DNA from 3 places in the Paenibacillus sp. FSL L8-0502 genome. Region 1 is predicted to be linked to each of the others. Evidence: riboswitches for the same ligand, from Rfam matches in the RefSeq annotation. Region 1 holds a riboswitch; each other region holds the start of a gene.

Region 1 (2,266 bases):
TACGTCGTATTATCCGTGAAGGCCATGCTATAGGAAATCATTCCTATACTCATCCGGATTTTAGGAAGGCTACACCAGAACGCTTTCGCAACCAGATTACAAAAACAGAACGTATTTTACAAGCCAGCGCAGGTTTTCGCCCCAAGTTGATTCGTCCACCCTACGGTGAAATTACAGAGCCTCAAATAAAGTGGGCACGTCGTCATGGCTACATGATTGTCAACTGGAATGTAGACTCTCTCGACTGGAAGGGACTAAGTAAAACACAAATTCAGCGAAATGTGATTCCAGCTACAGGGCCTGGCTCTATTATTTTAATGCACGCTGGTGGAGGTCAAAGTTCCAACTTGCAAGGCACTATCCAAGCTTTGCCGGGTCTAATTCACTCTCTAAAAGCTAAGGGCTACAAATTTGTGACAGTCCCCCGGCTACTCCACACATCGGAACGAAAATAACAGTATGTTTATAATTGAGGTCCAAGCTAAAGCAACGTAAAAAGGCTGTCTTACCAGCAGAAGTATTCTGCTCGTCAAGACAGCCTTTTTACGGATAGGACCTGATAAGAGTCCGACCTAGATATATACGGATATAGGCGTTATGTTTACATAATATATATTATGTTTAATTAAACTGTATATACGTACAATGCTATTTATCAATAACGTACAGCTTCACATTTTGAAATCCAAAGTCGTTCACAAATGATTTGTTGCCTGGAATAAAGATATCAATCCGCTTTCCTGTAATGGCGCTGCCCTGATCGCGAGCGACAGCTACAAAAGAATGATCCGGCAAACCTGGATGGGAGTAGCCTGTAACCAGTACTTTCGTGCCCATCGGAATGACGTTAGGATCTACCGCAATTGTACCTAGTTTAAGCGGATTGCCGTAGTAGTCCACTGCGCCCCATTTACCATTCTCATCGGCTGCGGCAGAATACGCTGAAGCCTTAACGTCAACTATTTTGCTATAGTTGAATGTTTTACCCCAAGCTTCAATCGTTGGCGCCTCATTCGCTGCTGCTTTCTCCGTAAGAAGCTGCGGCTTCGATTCCGAAGCTGCCTTTACACTTTTTTCGCCAGGCACCTTAATTTGCAGACCTGCATATATATTGCTGGAGGCAATGTTTGGGTTAGCCTTTGTTAGCTCGTCTACCGATACTCCATAACGTTGAGCAAGCAAAAAGAAGGTATCGCCCTCTTTGGCAGTGTGAAGCGAGGCAGCATCCGCTATTCCAGCTGTCTGTGCCAACCCTGCAATAGCTGCGGCAAGCACCGCAATTTTCATCGTTTTACCAATATGTTTTAAATGTTTCAAAGATATGTACCTCCTCTTTTATGCCTGCGAAGTTAGCTGTCGGATTCGGACTCAGGAGAAGCCCTATGCTTGTGCAATTCACCCCTAGGCATATTCCTCATCGTCTTATGACGTATCGGAATGGCTGCCGTTGTTACGTCCCCCGCACTTCCCATAGTTTGGGCCAGCATTTCAGCGCTTGTCTAACCGCATGCTGTCCCGGTAAGTTTTGGCTTACTGCATAATATCACAATTTTGTAACCTTATCCGCATGAAAATGTTGGGAACCCTGAACATCATACTACACTCGTTACAATTTTGTCATTAAGAAATCGATATTTGTTACGAAAGTATGGGGAAATGGTGACAAAATAAGAAAAGCCCTCCGTCAACGGAGAGCTCTTTTATGATTAGACCAGCACTTTCTTACAATACTTTGGCAAGAAAATCACGAGTGCGATCATGGCTTGGAGTGCCAAATACCTGGTCTGGTGCACCCTGCTCCACAATTTGACCGTTATCCATAAAGATAATTCGATCGCCTACCTCGCGGGCAAAGCCCATTTCATGCGTTACAATTACCATTGTCATACCGCCTTCGGCGAGCTTCTTCATTACATCCAGAACCTCTCCAACCATTTCAGGGTCCAATGCAGAAGTCGGCTCATCGAACAGCATTACGTGCGGCTGCATGGCCAAAGCACGCGCAATCGCAATACGTTGCTTCTGACCACCGGATAGCTGGTTCGGATAGGTATTCTTCTTATCCTCGAGCCCCACGGTACGCAGGAGTTCTAATGCAATTTTTTCCGCTTCCTTACCTGACTGTTTTCTAACCTGCGTCGGTGCAAGCGTCAGGTTCTGCAACACTGTTTTGTGTGGGAACAGATTAAAATGCTGGAACACCATCCCCATTTTTTCCCGGGTTACATTAATATTATGACCACGAGCTGTAATCGGCTCGCCCTCA
Region 2 (2,266 bases), 2.8 Mb from region 1:
CACCTCTAGATCAATTTCATTCTTCGGGTTGCGTCGTTGGGCTTCCTCTGCAATGGCACGGACAAAATCTGATCCTTTGCCATGTCCGCATCTGTCAGGGTGCATTCCAAGACCTAGCCGGGTCACACCGATCATAGGAAAATATTGAGCAAATCCTGTCAGCTTGTTCTCTTCATCCAGTACGGCAACATATTGCTCTTGGCGAAGCGTGGGACTCCCAAATTCGACTTCAAGCGCCTTCATTTGTTCCCAGGGGAGCCAACCGTATATGTTATAAGGTGGATCATAGCGCCACTCACAGATTGCAGCCGCTTGATGCTCGTCCATCGGTACGATCCGATAGTTGGATATTGAGGCCGGCATGTGTTCCATCCTCCTTTTACACAGGTACTTCAATCATTAACAACAGATTGTAGACAAGTTGCAGGGGAATGGCAAGCGTGTTTATTTCATACCTAAGTCGGGTATACATTCAATAAGAAGGAATTACTGCTCATATGCTCCCCCAGCGGTGACGGTAAAACCGACGATGTTCGCTAAAATTGAAACCTTTTGAGGTGTCAGTTCGTCAGTAAAGATAATCATTGCTGATGTTGTGGACATAAAAAACCGCAATTCGATTCCGGCCAGAATCAAATTGCGGCTAGGGTTAGCTTGCTGTGCGTTAGTTATTCTACGTTATCGTCATCAGGAATATCTGAAGCTACAGAATGGTAAGCGTCTGTGCTCATAATTCTTTTTGCACCGACATAGCGGTTAGCGTAATAATTTTCGTTCAGTGAGCTAACTACTACACCACGTGAAGTCGAGGAGTGGGCAAATTTCCCTTCACCTACGAAGATACCTACATGGGAAATGCCTCTTCCTGTGGTGTTGAAGAACACCAGGTCCCCAGGCCTCATTTCATCGCGGGATACAGAAGATCCCATTTTGAATTGTGATCCAGATTGATGCGGAAGTTTAATTCCCAGTTTGTTGAATACATACATTGTGAAGCCGGAGCAATCGAATCCCTCGAGTGTAGTGCCTCCGCTTCTGTAGTTCGTTCCTTTGGCATCTTGGATGACCTGGTCCATCTTGGAGTCTGCAAATGCACTGCCGCCACCGAATGTAAAAGATGTAAAGGCAATGGCAAGACTCATAGCTGCGATCGTTAGCTTCTTCTTCAAAAAAAATATACCCCTTCCAATGCCTGCGAGGTTAGCTTAAGGATTCGGTAGAAGGTTCCCCTATGACCACTCTGTTGCGAGATCAATTCACCCAAACTGGTTCCCCCGCTTCCTAGGTGCCAGGAATTAGGCTTTACTTAAGATGTGCACCTTGGAGAGCAGTATTCACAATAACGATATTTTTGAGATAAAGGTTACAATAAAGATTACAAAGTTGTTACTATCAGTTCACTGCGATTATTGTAACAAAGTCGGCTGGCTTTGGCAAATGTTTCATTGCAAAAAGTTACAAAAAAAATCTGCTCCTAATGTCCCAGGAACAGATCTTGTTAACAGTATTCAGTTATGTGCCGTTTGCGCGGTTATGCATAAAGTTTTTTCGACAGACGGAAATGAAGTGATTAACATAAAGGAAGGGCTTAGCTTCTACTGGAGATATCGGTATGCCATAGTCTGTACTGCGAACTGATATGCCACAGCCTGACCAGACTAGTAACAAAATGATACGATTGTTGGAGAATGAGCGCGAGCATGCCAGTCCAAATCATCGCCACGGTGCCAAATAGACCGAAGACCAGCAGCACACAAGCACCGAGCAAAAGGGATATACCGACAGCTGGGAGAAGCTGGCGAAAGAAGGCGAGCAGGGACGATAGTATGGCGTGACCACCGACAGTGCCTAGTTGCATATACAGGATGCACTGCCGAATGAACCATCCGTATGCCATCCATCCCATGGCATAGGGCAACAAGTGCAGCAGGTAAGAGGGAGATTGAAGCGTACCTGCTACAATAGGGTAGAGTCTCGGTACTACCCAAAAGGCGGGAATCAGCAGCAGTCCCAACTCGATGATGTAATACAACAGCGACGACATGCCATGGCGTTTCATACCTTTGAAAAAGGACAGGCTTTGCGGCTCAGTCGCATCGGTATGCAGGCTTTGATATATTCCGGCTCTAATGAAGGGAGTGATCAGTATGCGTAGTACAGTCGCCCCTAGTAGTATCCACAAATACACATGTACTTCCCGGCTGTCCATCAGAGCAATCTGGCTCTCCATCCAAAACAAGGTCTGTCCCAGCTCGTTTTGACCCTG
Region 3 (2,266 bases), 1.6 Mb from region 1:
CTTATAATGGCTTTAATAAAATCTTGAAAGAAATTGCCCATCCCTTCACCGCGCCGCGTCAATCCTCTCATAAAAGCCGCAGCAACCGCAAAACCGGAAGCAGCCGAAGTGAACATCATCATCGTGACGAACGCCATCTGTGTCAGATACGTAAGCGCGCTTTCTCCGCTATAATGTTGGAGATTCGTATTCGTCATAAAGCTGATTACCGTATTAAAAGCTAGTGATGCTTCCATATTACTGTTTCCAGCCGGATTACCGGGAAGCATTCCCTGTAAACGCAACAGCAAGTAGCTGATTGCCACAAGCACGGCGTTCGTAGCAATGAAACTCATAACATACGTAGTCCAACGCATGCTCTCCACTTTCTTCAAGCCTACTACCTTATAAATCAGCTTTTCTGTTCTGCCAAAAATCCGATCCGTCCGATTCGGTTCATTCGAGAATACATGATACATATATGTCCCCATTGGCTTTACCAAGAGCAGCAATATAACGATCACAATTCCAATTTGAAGCAGCTCCATCCTCTATTCCTCCTTCAAAATGCTCCTGCGTTTGGAACAACAGACCCGATTCAGACCATCTATGAAGTGCACACGTTTGCGAAAACCTGCTACCAATGATGCTTTAATGCTCAGATCTGTTGTTCCCGCCCGCTCTATCCCTACAAGTGACTAGAACTTTTCAGGGTTCAGGAGTGCGTAGATTAAATACATAAACACAATAGCCGTAAGCCCGAGTATAACGATCATCCTCTTCGTCCTCCTTTAGAGGTCTGCGCATCACACCAGCGTACAAACAGCAGTATCACTCCATAACTCACAGCCATGACGAGCAGCATGTATATATCCATCATGTTTATACCCTCCGTATCGATCCTCAGATCGTCATTCTTATTCCATCATAAAATCATAAAACAACTATGTCATAAGTGCTTATCCGTTCAGCAGAAAACCCACCTCTCCGTTCAATGTGTAGATCACATGGTCCGCTCCCAATCCCCGATAAATTCCTTGTGGATTACAGCCGTGTGTAATAACATAGATCGATTCCGATGTTAGTGGTCGACATATTTGCAGGAAACGGCAAGTCAGATTCAAGCTGTTCTCGAACAAATACACACTACCAATTTCTTTTTTTGGAAAATTCCATTTTCCCGCTTGCATGGTATTGATGCGGACAATGTGCTCCACACCCATTTTTTTGAGCTGTCGTTCCTCCTGGGCGCTATTCGTGAGAACTGCAAACGCCAATTTTTTGAAAATAAGCAATTTCACAAAACTTCTGCCCGCTTCATTCGGTGCAGTGACAATAATTAACCGACCTTCCATCAGTAGCTCCTCTCCCGGTATAAAAAGACAACAAAAAGAAGCCGAAGGAAAAAGGCTTTCCTCCGGCTTCTGACATATCCATGATAAAATAAACCATGGCTGCACACGGCGGTTTGTTGCCTCTCCCTGTACGCTTACGAGGTTAGCTGTCGGATTCGGACGTGAGAGTCGCCCTATTTCTGGCACTTGACCGGAAAATTCACCCCATGAGACACACGGCTTCCGAAGCCGTACAGTCTCGATTGGTTCCCCCGTTTTTGCAACTGCAAAATTCAGCGCTATAGACATTTCGTTGTTGCTTCATTCAAGTTAATTTGAAATTACGTCTTGAATCATACACCCGCGCATGGAAGACTGTAAAGCTCAACTGCAGGGTTATAAATCGGGCTTTAGAGCATAGAAGATTAATAATAACGCTTACAATGCAACTATGCTTCTCACATCTCCTTTAATCTCTGTTTTTCATCCCTTTTTGAAAATGACAAGCATGTCAATATTGGCGTAGGGTAAAGCGTTATTGGCCTTTTTTTGTAAAAAGAGAAGAAAATACGCTATATGTACCAGCTAAACACCGATTGAACCCGCTTTTATAAGAAGAAACACCTTAATTCGCTCCATTTGCGGTGCGATTTACTGTTTTGAGCAAAATACGATTTTACAGCGCCTGAAGGCTTTATACAGCTTTTCCAGGCTTGCAACCCTTCTTTAAATTGTCTAAAATTTAATTGCTGAATATTGAATGAGGAGAGATGCTATGACCGTTTATGAATATGATGCGCAAACCCTGCAAGGGAAACAAATTCCGTTATCCACATTTGAAGGGAACGTTCTGCTTATCGTGAACACTGCCAGCAAATGTGGGTTAACCCCCCAATACAAAGCGCTACAAGAGCTATATGACCAGTATCATGAACAGGGGCTCGAAATTTTGG

The links. Region 1 has a riboswitch for cyclic di-AMP ahead of NSQ57_RS13325 (3D domain-containing protein). Riboswitches for the same ligand answer to the same signal wherever they lie in the genome.
Region 2: another riboswitch for cyclic di-AMP. It lies ahead of NSQ57_RS00535 (C40 family peptidase); the one in region 1 lies ahead of NSQ57_RS13325 (3D domain-containing protein).
Region 3: another riboswitch for cyclic di-AMP. It lies ahead of NSQ57_RS06705 (hypothetical protein); the one in region 1 lies ahead of NSQ57_RS13325 (3D domain-containing protein).

What each region holds. Positions count from the first base shown of each region.
Region 1 is NZ_CP151958.1:3,138,332-3,140,597, forward strand. Features, by position in the region: gene NSQ57_RS13320 (polysaccharide deacetylase family protein) at 1-455, shown strand, start outside; gene NSQ57_RS13325 (3D domain-containing protein) at 649-1,317, opposite strand; cyclic di-AMP (ydaO/yuaA leader) riboswitch at 1,324-1,492, opposite strand; gene NSQ57_RS13330 (amino acid ABC transporter ATP-binding protein) at 1,723-2,266, opposite strand, start outside.
Region 2 is NZ_CP151958.1:134,819-137,084, forward strand. Features, by position in the region: gene NSQ57_RS00530 (GNAT family N-acetyltransferase) at 1-363, opposite strand, end outside; gene NSQ57_RS00535 (C40 family peptidase) at 669-1,169, opposite strand; cyclic di-AMP (ydaO/yuaA leader) riboswitch at 1,175-1,312, opposite strand; gene NSQ57_RS00540 (hypothetical protein) at 1,589-2,266, opposite strand, start outside.
Region 3 is NZ_CP151958.1:1,493,571-1,495,836, reverse strand. Features, by position in the region: gene kdpA (potassium-transporting ATPase subunit KdpA) at 1-527, opposite strand, end outside; gene NSQ57_RS06705 (hypothetical protein) at 939-1,334, opposite strand; cyclic di-AMP (ydaO/yuaA leader) riboswitch at 1,450-1,622, opposite strand; gene NSQ57_RS06700 (glutathione peroxidase) at 2,089-2,266, shown strand, end outside.